3 regions of the Blautia sp. DFI.1.216 genome follow, and region 2 is predicted to be linked to each of the others. Evidence: predicted binding sites of a transcription regulator. Region 2 holds the regulator's gene; each other region holds the start of a gene.
The links. The regulator Rex, encoded in region 2, represses fermentation and respiration genes when NADH is low (regulators of the CRP and FNR family bind a similar motif). The targets are predictions, from matches to a motif close to ATTGTTAANTANTTAACAAT.
Positions count from the first base shown of each region.

Region 1: a site for Rex is predicted at 2,305-2,324, ahead of LJE11_RS06700 (L-lactate dehydrogenase). Genes of this name have one in related genera too.
Region 3: a site for Rex is predicted at 3,341-3,360, ahead of fucO (lactaldehyde reductase). Genes of this name have one in related genera too.

Region 1 covers NZ_JAJDML010000012.1:45,219-51,406, reverse strand. The annotation lists gene LJE11_RS06710 (DUF4866 domain-containing protein) at 1-711, shown strand, start outside; gene LJE11_RS06705 (threonine/serine ThrE exporter family protein) at 780-2,111, shown strand; gene LJE11_RS06700 (L-lactate dehydrogenase) at 2,376-3,326, shown strand; gene LJE11_RS06695 (CoB--CoM heterodisulfide reductase iron-sulfur subunit B family protein) at 3,923-4,717, shown strand; gene LJE11_RS06690 (4Fe-4S dicluster domain-containing protein) at 4,714-5,103, shown strand; gene LJE11_RS06685 (4Fe-4S binding protein) at 5,110-6,188, shown strand, end outside.
Region 2 covers NZ_JAJDML010000002.1:5,184-11,371, forward strand. The annotation lists gene LJE11_RS00940 (NADP-dependent isocitrate dehydrogenase) at 29-1,237, shown strand; gene LJE11_RS00945 (ABC-F family ATP-binding cassette domain-containing protein) at 1,354-3,264, opposite strand; gene LJE11_RS00950 (redox-sensing transcriptional repressor Rex) at 3,525-4,172, shown strand; gene LJE11_RS00955 (bifunctional ADP-dependent NAD(P)H-hydrate dehydratase/NAD(P)H-hydrate epimerase) at 4,262-5,761, shown strand; gene alr (alanine racemase) at 5,839-6,188, shown strand, end outside.
Region 3 covers NZ_JAJDML010000043.1:21,509-27,696, reverse strand. The annotation lists gene LJE11_RS14520 (GGDEF domain-containing protein) at 1-963, opposite strand, end outside; gene LJE11_RS14515 (GTP pyrophosphokinase) at 1,151-1,786, opposite strand; gene fucO (lactaldehyde reductase) at 2,136-3,281, opposite strand; gene LJE11_RS14505 (TetR/AcrR family transcriptional regulator) at 3,471-4,049, opposite strand; gene LJE11_RS14500 (HEPN domain-containing protein) at 4,093-4,497, opposite strand; gene LJE11_RS14495 (nucleotidyltransferase domain-containing protein) at 4,490-4,825, opposite strand; gene LJE11_RS14490 (DUF2284 domain-containing protein) at 5,013-5,513, shown strand; gene LJE11_RS14485 (M14 family metallopeptidase) at 5,694-6,188, opposite strand, start outside.

The DNA.
Region 1 (6,188 bases), on a different contig from region 2:
GTTTTTTATGACCATATAGATGACGACCATCGTCTGACAGATAATGACAGAGATCATTTCCTGCAGGTATTGTTTCATGCGTACCAGAACGGTGATATCAGTGCACTGCTGTTGGAATTATGCGGCAGAAGTATGTTTGACCTGTTAAGGGAGGCTTATCTGATCCCGAAGAAATTCCACGGAAAAGCAGGAGAGAACCCGGTGCTCCTTACAGATGCAGCCGGAGAACTTCTTCCCGGGGAAAAGGTTTCAGCCAGAGAATATGCAAAATTCAAGGAAACATATGAACATCATGAATGTGCCCCCAGATCTGCACTGTATCTTGCAGATGGTTATGATCTTGTCCGTACCTATACAGAAGGTCTGAACATTACAGAAGAAAAAGATAACCGTAAACGTGGTGTCCTGGCTCTTTATGCACTTCCCGACACCTGTAAACTGGGTCTGACAGAAGCACAGGCATATGCCGTTGTATGGGATGCTTTCCAGAAGATTCAGGAAGAAGCCCCAAGAGCCATGGTATACTACGGACAGGAAACAGGTCTGAAGAAAGAGAATCCGGATAAACCCTATGATGAAATTGGAATTCTTCTTCCTATCCATGAATTTGAGAAAAAAATGCTGCAGCATTTAGACGAGATTGACGGAATCGTACTGGCATGCAGAGAGAAAATGATGGAGAAAGCAGGAAATGACAGTCTGCAGCTTTAACAAATCAAGCAAGTAGCAAAGCGGATGATTTTATCCGATTGACAATATAGAATGAGGAAGTGAGAAAAATGCCGCAGGAAGTGATTAAAAAGAACCATATGGATGTTGCCTGGCATGAGTATACAGATGAAAATGGGGGAAATGTACCAGTTGTAGATTCCAGCATCGCAGAGAAAGCATCCATTATCGGACGTGTGGGGATTATGTTTCTCTCATGCGGTACCGGAGCATGGAGAGTGAGAAGTTCCATGAATACACTGGCAGAAGCACTTGGCATTACGTGTACGGAGGATATTGGTCTGATGTCCATTGAATATACATGTTATGACGGAGAAAATGGTTTTACCCAGTCGTTGTGCCTGACTAATACAGGCGTAAATACTTTGAAGTTAAATCGTCTGGAACACTTTATCCGAAACTTTGAAAAAGAAGGAAAGCATATGTCAGGAGAACAGCTGCATACATTTCTTGACAATATTGAAAAAACACATGGTCTATATTCCCCGCCTGCACTGGGACTTGCTGCAGCGATCGCATGCTGCGGATTTACATTCCTTCTTGGGGGCGGTCCGATCGAGATGTTCTGTGCATTTGTCGGGGCAGGAATTGGAAATTATCTCCGCTGCAAATTGACCAAACACCATTTTACATTGTTCTTATGTATTGTGTCTTCTGTATCTCTGGCATGTTTTGCATATGCAGGTCTGCTCAAACTTGGAGAAATATTATTTGGTATTTCTGTTCAGCACGAAGCGGGATATATCTGTGCAATGCTCTTTATCATACCGGGATTTCCGTTTATTACCAGTGGTATTGACCTTGCAAAACTGGATATGCGTTCAGGAATAGAACGTCTGACTTATGCTTTGATCGTTATTCTGGTAGCTACTATGTCAGCATGGATCATGGCACTGATCCTGCATTTGAAACCTGTAGATTTTATAAAACTTTCACTGTCAACAGAGCAGTGGATCTTATTCAGGCTTCTTGCAAGTTTCTGCGGAGTGTTTGGATTCTCTATCATGTTTAACAGCCCGGTTCGTCTGGCAGTCGCAGCAGCCGGGATAGGAGCAGTTGCCAATACTCTGAGACTGGAACTGGTAGACCTTGCAAATATTCCTCCTGCTGCAGCCGCATTTATTGGTGCACTTACTGCGGGACTTCTGGCGTCCCTGCTGAAGAATAAAGTCGGATATCCAAGGATATCTGTAACAGTTCCCTCAATCGTTATCATGGTTCCGGGATTATATTTATACAGAGGATTTTATAATCTTGGTATTATGTCATTATCAGTAGCTGCATCCTGGTTTGCGTCTGCAATCCTTATCATTGCAGCGTTGCCATTAGGGCTAATCTTTGCACGTATTCTGACAGATAAAGCTTTCAGATACTGTACTTAACCGAATCAAAAATCAGGGAAATCCCCAACCACTGCTTAAATTGCAAAAAGCAACAAGCAGTGGTTGGGGATTTGTTCGTGCAAGTATCTACTCCAATAGGAAAATGTGAAAATTATATCAAACTAACAAACAATTTTATGCTTCCAAACAAATATTTAAACGAAAAAATTGTTCAGGTTTCTGTACAAAAGCTCTTGTCAATTTTTTGACAATGTGTTATCATTAAGACGTCAATTTTGTTAGGAGAAAAGGAGTATTAAGATTATGAGCAGTAAAATTACTATCATTGGAGCCGGCAGCGTCGGATCTACCATCGCGTACACTTTATCAAGCCAGGATATCGCATCTGAAATTGTTCTGATCGATATCAACAAAAAGAAAGCAGAAGGTGAAGTTCTGGATATTATCCAGGGAACCTGCTTCAGAGATCCTATCTCTATCATTGCCGGAGACTACGAAGATGCTAGGGATTCTGACATCGTTATCATCACATCCGGTATTGCCCGTAAACCAGGACAGACAAGACTTGAACTTACACAGACAAATGTAAATATCCTCAAATCTATCACACCGGAGATCGTAAAGGCAGCTCCAAATGCCCTTTATCTGATCGTAAGCAATCCGGTTGATATCATGACTTATGTATTTACAAAGATTTCCGGACTTCCAGAAAACCAGATCCTTGGTTCCGGTACAATTCTTGACTCTGCACGTCTGCGCTGCGGATTATCCGAACATTTCCAGATTGCACAGAGTAATATCCATGCCTATGTATTCGGTGAGCATGGAGATACATCCTTTATTCCGTGGTCTGGTGCCTATATTTCAGGTGTAAGTGTGGATGAATATTACGACCTTGAGAAGAAACTCGGTAAGGATATTGAACCGATTGATAAAGAAGCAATGCTTCAGTATGTACAGAAATCTGGCGGTGAGATCATTTCCAAGAAAGGTGCAACTTTCTATGCAGTATCCTCTTCTGTATGCAAACTTTGCAGCCTTCTTGTATCTTCTTCAGAGTCTATCTCTACAGTATCTACTATGATGCATGGAGAGTACGGAATCGATGATGTATGCTTGAGTACATTAACTCTGGTAGGACCAAATGGTGTACAGGGCAAAGTTCCAATGAGAATGACAAAAGCTGAGATCGAACAGCTTAAGAAGAGTGCAGATGCACTGAAAGAAATTATTGCTCAGATTGACCTTAATTAATAATATATCAGACAAAACATTCAGAAGTACAGGTACAGCCTGTTCTTCTGAATCCATATTACTGTTTACTCCTTTTTAATTATTAGCCAAAATTCTGTACTGTAAGCGGAAACAGACGAATTTTGGCTTACATATATCAAAAGCAAAAAAATATATAAATAATATTTTTATTAATTTTTTGAAAGATACTATGATTGTGAGTAAATAGAAAAGCGGAAGATTTTATCTGCCTGAAAAAGATTAATTTAGATCAGAAGAATTGAGCAATGATGCGTGATAAAAAAATTATCAAAAACCTCTTGTTAAAATGTTGTCAATATGATATAATATTTTTCGGAAATCGAGCTGATACACTCCTTTAATTGCGGAGGAAGGGTGTGCGAACTCTTTTATTTTCTATGTCTCAACAAAGATATAAAAAGTAATTGTATTAGACTTGATTTATATTTTTGTCCATATATTGTTAAAAAAAAGACAAGGACTAGCGACTGTTATTTACGGGCGCTATATATCGGGGCAAATTGCTTTTGGACCCTGATATCATTATTTGAGCAACATGAATTTATCTGAACAACTAAGAAAGGATAATGTTAAGTATGAAGTACAGTTATTATCCGGGTTGTACCCTGAGAAACAAGGCGAAAGATCTGGACGAATATGCCAGAGCCAGCGCCAGAGCACTTGGGTTTGAACTGGAAGAGATCGAAGACTGGCAGTGCTGCGGAGGTGTTTATCCTCTGGGAACTGACGAAATTGCTACGAAGCTTTCTTCTGTACGTGCTCTTAATCAGGCCAAAGAAAAGGGCCAGGATCTGGTAACAATCTGCTCTGCCTGTCATCACGTGATCAAACGTGTCAATGATGATATGAAAAATGTGGAGGATATCCGCACCAGAGCAAATAATTACATGCAGCTTGATGAGCCTTATGAAGGCGAGACAACAGTGCTCCATTATCTGGAAGTACTTCGCGACAAAGTCGGTTTCGACAAGCTGAAAGAGAAGGTAGTAAACCCGCTTACAGGAAAGAAAATCGGAGCCTATTACGGATGTCTCTTATTACGTCCGGGCAAGATCATGGCTTTTGATGATCCGGAGAATCCGACAATCATGGAAGATTTCATCCGTGCACTTGGGGCAGAACCGGTAATCTATCCATACAGAAATGAATGCTGCGGCGGTTACATTTCTCTGAAAGAAAAAGATATGTCTCAGAATATGTGTCAGAAAATCGAAGACAGTGCGAAAGGCTTTGGCGCAGATATGCTGATCACAGCCTGTCCATTGTGTAAATATAATTTAAATAAAAACGCTTCCAGCGAACTGCCTGTATATTATTTCACAGAGCTCCTTGCAGAAGCCCTCGGAGTAAAAGAGGAGGTGGCAAAATGAGAAACCAGCATTCAGCAGCAGAAAAGATCAAAGAGATCTCCGGAACCAATCCGCTGAAATGTATGAAATGTGGAAAATGTTCTGCTACCTGCCCATCTTTCAATGAAATGGATATCAAGCCACATCAGTTTGTATCCTATGTTGTAAATGAAGATATCGAAGCACTTGTCAATTCAAAGTCTCTCTGGAAATGCCTTTCCTGCTTCGCCTGTGTAGAGCGTTGTCCAAGAGATGTAAAACCGGGAAAGATCATCGATGCAGCAAGACAGTTAGTTGTCCGTGAAAAAGGCGGCGATTATCTGAAAGCAGATGAGATACCACAGCTTCTTGATCCGGAACTGCCACAGCAGCTTCTGGTAAGTGCATTCAGAAGATACAGGAGGTAAGCCAGCGTGCAGAGAATTGGTGTATTTGTCTGTCATTGCGGAAGTAATATCGCCGCTACGGTAGATGTAAAAAAAGTTGTTGAATTAGCTGCCAAAGAGCCGGGTGTCGTTCATGCAGAAGACTACCAGTACATGTGCTCAGAAGCAGGCCAGGCTAAAATTCAGGAAGCCATTAAAGAGAAAAACCTGACAGGCGTTGTTGTCTGTTCATGCTCTCCACGTATGCATGAGGCAACATTCAGAAAAGCAGCTGAAAGAGCTGGCCTGAATCCATACATGGTGGAGATTGCAAATATCCGTGAGCATTGTTCCTGGATTCACAAGGATATGGAAGAGGCTACAAAGAAGGCCGTGATCCTTGCCAGGGCAGCAATCGCAAAAGTAAACTTAAACACACCTCTTCAGCCAGGAGAGAGCCGTGTTACAAAGAGAGCCCTGATCATCGGCGGCGGTATTGCCGGAATCCAGACAGCCCTGGATATCGCAGATGCAGGATATGAAGTAGATATTGTAGAGAAAACTCCAAGTATCGGCGGAAGAATGTCACAGCTTGACAAAACATTCCCTACACTTGACTGTTCTGCATGTATCCTTACACCGAAGATGGTTGAGGCAGCAGCCCATGAGAAGATCAATATCTATACATACAGTGAAGTAGAACATGTCAGCGGTTTCGTAGGTGATTTCACCGTTGATATCAGAAAGAAAGCAAGAAGTGTAAATATGGACAAATGTACAGGCTGCGGTGTCTGTCAGGAAAAATGTCCGTCCAAGAAGATCCCTAATGAATTTAACAGAGGATTAAACAACAGAACTGCTATTTACACTCCGTTTGCACAGGCCATCCCAAATGTTCCGGTTATTGACCGTGAGAACTGTATCAAGTTTAAAACCGGAAAATGTGGAGTATGTTCCAAGGTATGTCAGGCAGGAGCCATTGAATACGATCAGCAGGATGAGATCGTAACACAGAAATATGGTGCCATCGTAGTTGCTACAGGTTTCGATACCATCAAGCTTGACAAATACGATGAATATGCATACAGCCAGAGCAAAGATGTGATCACATCTCTGGAACTGGAACG
Region 2 (6,188 bases):
TGGATGAGAGCCAAAGAGGAGGATTAACATGAAAAAAATTCAGATGCAGACACCACTTGTGGAGATGGATGGAGATGAGATGACCAGAATTCTCTGGAAAATAATCAAAGATGAACTTCTTCTTCCGTATATTGATTTGAACACTGAGTATTATGACCTTGGTCTGGAATACAGAAATGAAACGGATGATCAGGTAACTGTTGATGCAGCAGAGGCTACAAAGAAGTACGGCGTAGCAGTGAAATGTGCAACTATCACTCCTAATAAGGCAAGAATGGAAGAGTATACCTTAAAGAAAATGTACAAGAGTCCTAACGGAACGATTCGTGCAATTCTCGACGGAACTGTTTTTCGTGCCCCAATCGTAGTGAAGGGTATTGAACCATGTGTTAAGAACTGGAAGAAACCGATCACCATCGCACGTCATGCCTATGGTGATGTGTATAAGAACACAGAGATGTATATTGACGGTCCCGGAGATGCTTATCTGGTATTTGAAGGTGCAGACGGACAGCAGAGAAAAGAGCTGATCCATCATTATGAGGGACCGGGTGTGCTTCAGGGTATGCACAATCTGGATGATTCTATCACAAGTTTTGCAAGATGCTGTTTTAATTATGCACTGGATACAAAACAGAACCTGTGGCTTGGCGGCAAGGATACGATCTCCAAGATTTATGACGGACGTTTTAAGGAAATCTTTGCAACTATTTATGAAGATGAGTTTAAGGAGAAATTCGAAGCAGCAGGCATTGAATATTTCTACAGCCTGATCGATGATATCGTAGCTCGTGTCATGAAGGCTGAAGGCGGATTTATCTGGGCCTGCAAGAACTATGATGGAGATGTTATGAGCGATATGGTTTCTTCAGCATTTGGTTCTCTGGCTATGATGACATCTGTACTGGTATCTCCACAGGGATATTACGAATATGAAGCTGCTCATGGAACTGTACAGAGACATTATTATCGCTATCTGAAAGGTGAGGAGACATCTACTAACTCTGTAGCAACTATTTTTGCATGGACTGGAGCTCTGAGAAAAAGAGGTGAGCTGGACGGCAATAAAGAATTGATGGAATTTGCTGATAAACTGGAGAAGGCGACTCTGGAGACGATTGAAAGCGGTAAGATGACAAAAGACCTTGCGCTGATCACTTCTCTTGAGGATGTGACAGTACTGAACAGCAAAGATTTCATCCTTGCCATCAGAGAGAGACTGGATGAAATTTTATAATTTCAGAAATTATCCGGTAATGTTTCTATAACATTATAAAGTTCTCCGGGCAGGATCACACTGCAGCGGAGAAACCTGTAAAAAGTTATAAACTGCGAAAATGGGAAGAACCTGCATTATGCAAGTTCTTCCCATTTTTCATATAATCCTTCTAATTCTTCGGTAATGGCGGCTTTCTCTTTGCTGAGTTTCGCACATTCTGCCACATTTGTGCAGATATCCGGGAGAATCATGGTTTCGTCGATCTCTTTATCTCTGGTTTCAAGTTCTTCAATGCGGGCTTCTACTTTTTTTAGTTCATTCTCTCGTTTTCGCTGGCGGGCCTGTTCTTCTTTCTGCTGTTGCCAGGAAAGCTTGTTATCAGAAGCCTGCTTTGCTTCTGTCACAGCCTGAGCGGCAGCCGGAGCATATTTTTCCGTCAGCTCTTCTTTTTTCTCCAGATAATAGTCGTAATCTCCGATATAATTTACAATTGCCTGATTGGTCAGATCCAGGATCCGGGTAGCTGTCTGGTTGATGAAGTAACGGTCGTGGGAAACATAGAATACTGTTCCAGTGTAACTGTTCAATGCCTCTTCAAGAATCTCTTTTGAAGCGATATCCAGATGGTTGGTGGGCTCATCGAGGATCAGAAAGTTTGCTTCGGACAGCATCAGCTTGGCGAGGGAAACACGACCTCTTTCTCCGCCGGACAGAGCGGAGATCAGTTTGAATACATCATCCCCTGTGAAAAGGAATGCTGCCAGCATATTTCGAATTTCTGTTTCCGTAAGTGTGGGATAAGCATCTGAGATTTCCTCAAAAATAGTTTTCTCCATATGAAGAACATGGTGTTCCTGGTCATAGTAGCCAATCTGTACCTTGGAACCAAGAGTAAATCTGCCGCTGTCTGCATCAATCAGCCCATTGATGATCTTTAACATGGTGGTTTTGCCTGTGCCGTTATTGCCAATCAGGGCTACACGTTCTCCACGTTTGATCTCAAAGGAGATGTCACTGAAAAGTGTCTGTCCGGGAAAAGATTTGGAAAGACTTTCCACAGTAAGGACATCATTTCCGCTGACAAATCTTGGTTCCAGGGAAATGCGCATCTGATTCTGAATCTCCTGTGGTTTATCAATGCGCTGGACTTTATCCAGCATTTTCTCGCGGCTTTCCGCACGTTTGATGGATTTCTCGCGGTTAAAGGATTTCAGCTTGGCAATGACTGCTTCCTGATGTTTGATATCCCGCTGCTGGTTCAGATAGGCTTTGTACTGGGCGTCACGCAGCTGGGCTTTTTTCAGGGCATAGGCAGAATAGTTGCCACTGTACATACGCATATTTCCTGCTTCGATTTCCACAACTTTTGTTACAACTTTGTCAAGAAAGTAACGGTCGTGGGATACGATAAATACAGCACCCGGGTAATTCAGAAGATAGGTTTCCAGCCAGGAAATACTCTCCATATCCAGATGGTTGGTAGGCTCATCCAGAAGAAGAATGTCAGGGCTGGCAAGAAGCAGTTTACCCAGAGCTACGCGGGTTTTCTGGCCGCCTGAAAGAGTTTCTATCTGGCGTTCGAAATCTTCTTCTGTGAAACCAAGACCTTTTAATACACCCATGATCTCACTTTTGTAAGCGTAACCATTTTCCAGTTCAAACTGGTGACTCAGTCTTGTGTAAGTATTCATCAGGCTGTCCAGAGCATCTCCGGTGGTGGTTTTCATTTCCTGTTCCAGAGAGCGCAGACGGTTCTCCATATCAATAATGTGCTGTTTGGTGGAAATCAGTTCTTCGTAAATGGTATGATGGCCATGAATGTCCTGATACTGGGCAAGGTAGCCGATATTTTTATCTTTGGCAAGTACCACGTTTCCTGAATCCGGGGAGAGCTCATGCATAATGATTCGCAGCAGAGTCGTCTTGCCTGCACCGTTATTGCCGATGAGAGCTGCCTTTTCGCGGTCTTCTATATGGAAACTGGCATCCTTGAGAATGATTTTTTCGCCAAAGGATTTACAGATATTCTGACATGATAAAATCATAGGAATTCCTCCGTTTGTAATTTGTCCGCGTACTATTATAATCGAAAATGCCTGTTTTTGAAAGCATTTTAAGAGATTTTGTCCAGAGAAAAGAAAGCACCGGATGGATGCATGGAAGAAAATATGATATTCCGGGGAATTTTTCAGAATGAAATTGATAAAAAAATACAGAAATATTTGGTCAAAAAGTACAAATTTAATTTGACAATAAAATAACATCTGGGTATAATTGACATAGATAAGCTAAGGAGGGAAAATTTGTGGAAGCTAAGGAAATTTCGAAAGCGGTAATCAAGCGTTTGCCGCGGTACTACCGCTACCTCGGTGAATTGATGGAGGAGAATGTAGAGCGTATATCTTCAAATGATCTTAGCAAGAAGATGCATGTGACGGCTTCCCAGATTCGTCAGGACTTAAATAATTTCGGTGGTTTTGGTCAGCAGGGTTACGGCTATAATGTACGCTATTTGTATACAGAAATCGGTAAGATCCTTGGGCTGGATACTGTACATCCGATGATTATTCTGGGTGCCGGTAATTTGGGACAGGCATTGGCCAATTATGTGGATTTTGAAAAGCGCGGATTTAAGCTGGTTGGTATTTTTGACGTCAATCCTGTACTTGAGGGGATTGCAGTTCGTGGAATTGAGATTCAGATGTTGAGCGATCTTCCTTTGTTTCTGAAGGAGAATGAGGTTGAGATCGCGATCTTGACTCTTCCTAAAATTAAAGCCAAAGAGATGGCAAAGATTTTGATTGATAATGGAATTAAGGCAATCTGGAATTTTGCACATATTGATCTGGATGCCCCGGAGGATGTAATGGTAGAGAACGTACATCTTTCAGAGAGTCTTATGACTTTGTCCTATAACCTGAGTGAGTACAGAAAGGAACATGAAGGGATGTAAGGGATAACTGTGAAACACAAGGCTGTGGTCATCTGATCACAGCTTTTCTCTTGTATGTAAATGTGTTATTGTAAACAGGAGGTGAACAGATGAGAGAGATTGTAACTGCTGTTGAGATGAAAGAACTGGATCATAATACGATTCAGAAAGCCGGGATATCGTCTCCAGTACTTATGGAGAGGGCGGCATTAAAGACGGTTGAGGAGATTGTACAGAGATTAAAGAATAAAGAAAAAGAGAAAATCCTTGTGGTCTGCGGAACCGGCAACAATGGCGGAGACGGATTGGCGATTGCCAGACTGCTTCAGTTGAGAGGAGTCAGAACCTGGTATTATATTGCGGGTAAGGAAGAGAAAATGACTGCTGAAACTGCCGGACAGCTTAAAACAGCAGAATATTATCAGGTGCCCCGGGTGCATAACCTGGATCCGGATGAATATACTACTATAGTAGATGCCATCTTTGGGGTTGGACTGAGCAGACCTGTAGAGGGAAAATATGCAGAGCTTATCAGTACAATGAACCGGGCATCTGCGTATAAAGTAGCTGTGGATATTCCATCCGGGATTGACTCAGATACCGGATTTGAGAAGGGGATTGCATTCCGGGCAGATCTTACGGTTACCTTTGCTTTTCGCAAAAGAGGGCTGTGTTTTTATCCCGGACGCATGTATGGCGGTGAGATCGTTGTTACGGATATCGGAATCTATTCCATACCCGGAAAGAAAATCTGTATGCATCATCTGGAACGTGAAGATTTAAAAATGCTTCCGGAGAGAGTTCCCTATGGAAATAAAGGAACCTTCGGTAAGGTTCTTCTTATAGCTGGCAGCGAAGGAATGTGCGGAGCTGCATATCTGAGTGCAGCAGCTGCTCTGAAAAGCTCTGCGGGAATGGTGAGAATTCAGACCGTGGAGGCCAACAGGATTCCGTTGCAGACACTGTTGCCGGAAGCCATGATCACCTGTGATTTTGATGAGAAAAAAAACCAGGCAATGCTTGACTGGTGTGATGTGCTTGTGATAGGACCGGGTCTTGGAACCGGAGCGCAGAGCAGGGAAAGAGCTCAGTGGTTCCTGGCGAAGGCAGCTGAGTGTAAAAAAACAGTAATTCTGGATGCAGATGGCCTGAATCTTCTGTCAGTCCATGACAACTGGAAGTGTTTTATCGGGGAACATGTGATCCTGACACCTCATATTGGTGAGATGAGTCGTCTGTGCGGAAAAGAAATCGGTAAGATCCAGGATTGTCTGGCACAGACTGCAGCTGATTATGCAAAGGAGTCTGGAGCGGTTTGCGTTCTGAAGGATGCCTGTACTGTGGTGGCAGATGCTTTTGGAGATATGTATTTGAACATTTCGGGTAATGCAGGAATGGCTACAGCGGGAAGTGGAGATGTGTTAAGTGGTGTGCTTGCCGGTATACAGTGTATGTACCTGGCAGCAGAAAAGAAATTTTCTCCTGTTATTCTGGCTGCACTTGGTGTATATGTGCATGGGCTGGCAGGTGATCTGGCTGCTGAAACAGTAGGGCAGCGAGGGATGACCGCAGGAGATATCATCTGTTTTCTGCCGGAAATACTAAGATAGAATATTCATTTTGAGGCAGTAAATCTGTGAAACAATTTGCAGATATTAACATGAAAAAATAACAGAGGAAAATTATTATGAAGAAAGATAGCAGAGTAAAAGCAGTCATTTCACTGGATGCAGTAGAACATAATTTCCGGGAAATGAGAAAAAATATTGCAGAAGAGACAAAGATGATCGCAGTCATAAAGGCTGACGCTTATGGACATGGCGCGGTGCCGGTTGCACATCTCATTGAGGATTATGATTATATCTGGGGATTTGCGGCTGCAACTGCGGAAGAAGCGATTCATCTGCGAGAAGCCGGGATTACAAAACCAATCCTGATCCTTGGAATTGTTTTTGATGAATATTTTCCGGAACTTGTCCGTTATGAGATCCGTCCTGCAGTGTGCGAATATGAGGAGGCAAGGAAACTTTCAGACGA
Region 3 (6,188 bases), on a different contig from region 2:
TTCTTTCCAGAGCAGTACCGCTACGATCAATACCCACGTTATCAGCAGAACATGTGTTACAAACAGCATATCTGCAAACGTGAATACCCCGAAATAGGCCAGAAGTCCCTGAATAAATGCATTCAGATAAAACACAGCAATTCCTGCATCCAGAATGCGTTCCTTTTTCAGTCCACCTATTTTCTGGGCAAAATGCAGCATCGGTACCGAATGTAACATAAACATATAAAAAGAAATCGTACAAAGCATATCCGGATGACTGCTATAGGTCTGGATCGCAGAAGAATCTGTAATCAGCCAGACTGCACATATCATAAGGAACAATGCTACATCGCGAAATCTGGCATCCGGCATCTGACGGTATTTCAGATAAACTGTAATCAACAGAGAAATAACGCTCAAAACAAGAAAACACAAAGCAATACCTATAACTATTCCTGAATTCTGTAAATGTAAAGCAATGACTGCACTTCCGGTTCCAATATAAACAGAAGTCAAAACATACTTTCCGTGATGTGGATTTGAATAAACCAGCTTCAGCGGCTCATTCTGCATGTCTGTAGGGATTTCCCCTACACATTCCAGTTTTGATTTCATCTGCGTATTCCTTACAAAGGTTGTATCCTGATATTCATAGATGGGACGGTCACCCAGCCAGATTTTCAGATCATACTGTGCACCTCTGGTTGTAACTACCTTACCGGCATCCAGATCAGTAATCCCGTCATTATATAATATCAGTTCTTCCCCTTTCTCTGCCTGTATTGTATCCGGAAGAGTAACTTTTGTTCTTTTTCCGTTGTCATAATAGTACCAGCCAGAAGATATCTTCCTGATCTGGTTCACCGGCTGCATCTTTTCTCCCAGTGACATAACTCCCAGAACAGCAGCAAAAACAGCCATCACCATGATAAACAGAAATATCTCTATGTTTTCTTTTTTCTTCTTCTGATTATATTTCACACGCTTCTCCTTCTCTTATTTCCAGAATCACAACTGTTCAGTACCTCAGCAGGATAATAAACTGCTGAATAGTTACCTTTATATTATTTTCTGAAGGTGCTGTCAGAAAATAATATAAGAGTACTATAAACCAATGTTATACTAACATCCCACTATAAAAAATACAAGACACAAAAACAGCCACCTTTTACAGTGACTGTTTTACTTCTGCTGTTCTTTTTTCCTGTTGATGATCCGTCTCATTATACTGCTCAAAACGGCTCTCGATCTCTACCAGCATATTCGCATATTCTCTTAATTCCTCTTTTAGCTGTTCCTTATCCGTGCGTTCCTTTTTGTATGAAATCCGATGCTCCATACTGGCCCAGAAATCCATGGACATAGTACGAAACTGTATCTCCACCGGGAAGTATTCCATTCCATCCAGACAATATACCGGCACTCCTACGATCACATGATAGCTCCGATATCCATTTGGCTTCGGGTTTCCAATATAATCCCGTTCTTTGATTACTATCAGATCACTCTGACTCTTCAGAAGTTCTGTCAGATTATAGATATCATCTACAAAATAGCAGATTACCCTGACACCTGCAATATCCTGAAGATAATCCTTCGCATTCATCACAGTAGGTTCTTTTTTCTTTCGCTGCAGTTTTTCTTCAATACTCTGTTTCTTCTTAATCCTGCATTGGATGTTGTGGATCGGTCTTGCAGATGCCTCACCGTACAGGTTGTGATTCAACACATCAAGACGTGTGAGAAGCATCTGTTTAGCATCTTCATATGGTTGTATAAATTCATAGTATTCTTCATCTGTCATATTATTTCTCCTGTAAAAACCTCTGCAGTTATTCTTCTGTCTTTCATATTTCTTATTCTGTACTTCTTTGCAGAACTTGGCATTTTTCCACATTTGTACTGCAAAATAACCATTTTTCCCCATTACGTTTCCATCATACAAAAGAAATGTGTTTAATCAGTGTCCCAATTCTAATCATTTTATAAACAAAATTCTCGTCTGCTTACACTTACATATGGCACTGCTTCTCATGCACAATCCCGCCACACTCAGAGCATCAGCAGACTTATGGGAAATAAAAAAGCCCTGACTGTAACAGTACTCCATTACAGCCGGTGCTTTTTTTATTTCATCTTATAACCATTATTAATTACATAATCTTACGGAACAGGTCTTTCAGATCTTCTACGCTTGCATCTTTCGGGTTTCCCGGTGCGCATGCGTCTGCATGTGCGGATTCTGCCAGGAACTGGAGATCTTCTTCTTTGATTGCTTCCAGTTTAGTCGGGATTCCTACATCAACAGAAAGTTTCTTAACAGCTTCGATTGCTGCTTTTCTGTATTCATCCTGAGACATTTCATCTACGCCTTTGACACCCATTGCTCTGGCGATCTCACGATATTTCTCACCTGTGCATTCCTGATTGTATTCCATAACGATCGGAAGCATCATTGCGCAGGCAACACCGTGTGGTGTGTCATAAACAGCACCAAGTGTATGAGCCATGGAATGAGCGATTCCAAGACCTACGTTAGAGAATCCCATACCAGCGATATACTGTCCAAGAGCCATTCCTTCACGACCTTCTTTTGTGTTTTCAACAGCACCGCGGAGAGATTTGGAGATCAGCTCGATCGCTTTTAAATGGAACATATCTGTCATTTCCCACGCAGCTTTTGTTGTATATCCTTCGATTGCATGAGTCAGAGCGTCCATACCTGTAGAAGCTGTCAGTCCTTTTGGCATGGAGGACATCATTTCCGGATCAATGATTGCAATGATCGGCATGTCATGTGGGTCAACACATACGAATTTACGTTTTCTTTCTACATCAGTGATAACGTAGTTGATTGTTACCTCTGCTGCTGTACCTGCTGTTGTCGGAACTGCAATGATCGGTACACAAGGTTTCTTAGTCGGAGCTGTACCTTCCAGGCTTCTTACGTCTTCAAATTCAGGGTTTGCAATGATGATACCGATTGCTTTGGAAGTATCCATAGAAGAACCACCACCGATCGCGATCAGATAATCTGCACCGGAATCCTTGAATGCCTGAACACCGTGCTGTACGTTCTCAATTGTTGGATTTGGTTTGATGTCTGAATACAGTTCATATGCAAGTCCGTTTTTCTCAAGAATGTCTGTAACTTTGCTTGTTACATGAAATTTTACAAGGTCAGGATCAGAACATACAAAAGCTTTCTTAAAACCATGGGCTTTTGCTTCGTTTGCGATTTCCTCGATCGCTCCTGCTCCGTGATAAGATGTCTGATTTAAGTTAATTCTGTTTGCCATAATGATTTCCATTCCTTTCGGTATTCTTCAGTATTAGGTAAGTTTCCGCATCACTTATCTTTGTTATTATCTTAACAATATAAAATAAAAAAAGAAAGTTACACTTTAGCTCAAATGTAACCTTCTCACAATATTTGTGCAATAATGCCGAAAAACTGGGTGCAAAATTATGCATTAATATTGTTATATTTATGACAATATTTCCAGCTTTTCAAACAATTCCGAGAGTTTTCCAGGCATCCCGTCAACTAAAATTTTCGCCAGTCCCTCCGGTGCACATTCCAACTCTCCCAGTACCCATTTTACAGTCATATAAATAGAACTATGGCAGTACATTTCCAAAATGCAATGTATGGTCTCATCCGGAATCCTTCCTGTTTTCTCACGAATCAGATTCTCATAGAAGTCCAGGATCAGTTCAAAATCATGCTGGCGCAGACTGTTCTGACTGTCATACTTAAATGCTGCTGCAAAGAAAACATGCTCTTCCTGAATATAGGTAAACTTCTTTACCAGAGCATCATAAACAGTTTTTCCCATTCCCATATGCTCAAAGGATTTCGCCAGAAGCTTATCGAAATACCAGTTGATAAGGTCAAATTTGTCCATAAAATTCCGATAGAAAGTCTGCCTCGTAACACCACAATTCTCTGTGATCTGTTTTACTGTGATGTTATCTACAGACATCGTTTTCATACATTCCTTCATCGACCGCGCAAGACGGTATTTCATTTTTTCACCCTTGCTGTTTTCTGCCGTCAGCTTCATAAGATTTCCTCTCGCTAATTCATTTCTCTAGTGTGTCGACAAGTTAATATTGAATACCTTTCTCTGACAGATATTCTTCTATCTTTTCAATAATAAGCTTCGCTGACTTATATTGATCTGATGCATCTTTTAAAGATGCAACGTAAAAATCATCATAATCACTATTTTCTCTCTCCTGCTTTAGTCTTCCCAACCTCTTTCCCATTTCTCTTGGAAAAATCTCTTTTGCTATATAAGTTTTATTAAAATACGCAACCGCATCCTTATGACGCTTAAAATCAATCTCTTCTAAAGCTAATACTGCTTTTATTGCATAAAAAGCAGCATAATAACTACGATTTATTGAATCTTTATAATGTTGACTTTCTAAGCATAATACTGCCACTCCCAATGTCTCCACCGCATTCCGAATACGGTATATACATAAATCCTCTTTTTTGTCATTCATCGATCACTACCCCCTCATCTCGCACATTTCGGTAAAAAGGTAACGTATCAATCCAATACTCATACTGGTCTTCATTTTTAATGATGGGAGAGAACTCTATTCCTGTATTTATTTCAAACTCAAATGCAAGATCATAAATATCATTCTTCACTAATCGAATTTCTTCATCAGACATTTTCACCAAAATCATAATATCTATATCAGAATTTTCTCGAAAATCTCCTCTCGCATATGATCCATATACGATAATCTTTGTCAATTTATCGCCCAAAATACGTCTTAACTCCTGAGAAAATCTATATATGATGTTTCTGATATTTTCCGGCATATAATCACTTCCTCTTATTAATATCCCCCAATTTGCATATCTATATGTTAACATAAGTTTTTTGTTACATCAAGTTTCCCTCATCAGAAGTTCTCGACAAAACTTGATTTTATTTATTTCAAAATGTTATAATTCACCTTGATATGTTCAAGCCAAAATAATCCGCTTTAAGAAGGGAGTCATTCTTATGGATTTAATAAAAGAAGCACTTTCCATGGGTTTCGCAGATGCAGCGATCATGGATACAAAAGACCTGGTATTTGTACCGGAATACAGACAGTTCTGCGAGGACAATCTCTGTGGAAATTATAACCTGGTTCCTGCATGTCCGCCTGCCTGCGGTACTGTAGAAGAAATGCAGGCAAAAGCATTGAAATATGAAAAGGCACTGGTTCTCCAGACTGTTCTGAAAGATCCGATCATGGATCCGGTTCTTTTCAAACAGGCAAAGCATGCACAGAATATTCTTACAGAACAGCTTGCCAGACAGATGCAGGAAGCGGGAAAAGAAGATATCCTGATCATGAGCGCAGGACCGTATAAGAATTGTTCCTGTATGTCCGCCTACAGTGTAGATGCACAGAAAATGGCTGATGCAGTAGGTATGGTCTGCTGGGCAGATGACTCAGATGTAAGATTCTTTACACAGATTCTGTTTCACGAAGATTATAGCAAGCCTCATAAATAATGCATATTGATTAAGAGGCTTGCTATAGTATAAAATACGGCTGCACTATATCCGCATTTAACCCGGATATAGTCAGCCGTATTTTTATACCCTGTTTTTATATTTATGTCGAACCGATAAGCTCATTTGCTTTGCTGTTCACTTGAGTTGGTCGAACCCATTTCTGTCTTACTTAAGTATTTATTTATCCTCATGATGCTTATGATGTTCATGCCGTTTATGATGTTTTTCCTCTGATTTATGATGATGGTGTCCATGCTTATGTTTCTCATTTCCGCACACTTCACATCCTACTTCAATCTTACCCTGTGTATCCTCATCCCAGGTACCATAAGAAACCATCGGCGTATCCTTCATAATGCACAGACTGATGGTCTGATAAAGAATAATACCACCCATTTTGGCTCTGTATACAAACAGTTCACGTCCAAAATAATCGCAGATTCTTCCCAGTACTTCGCCTTCTTTAAAGGTCTCACCGGGCTGTTTCGCCGGATACCAGCAGCCTGATACCGGGGCATCTTCATAGATCACAGGACTTACTTCTATCGGTGGTTTGCCATGAATATGGGACTTCCCGCGAAGGATTCTCAGATGTCTGAGGATATTCTTCACATCATGAACATCCTCCGCTACCAGATCTTCGCACCAGCGGGAACTGTGTCCACGTTCCAG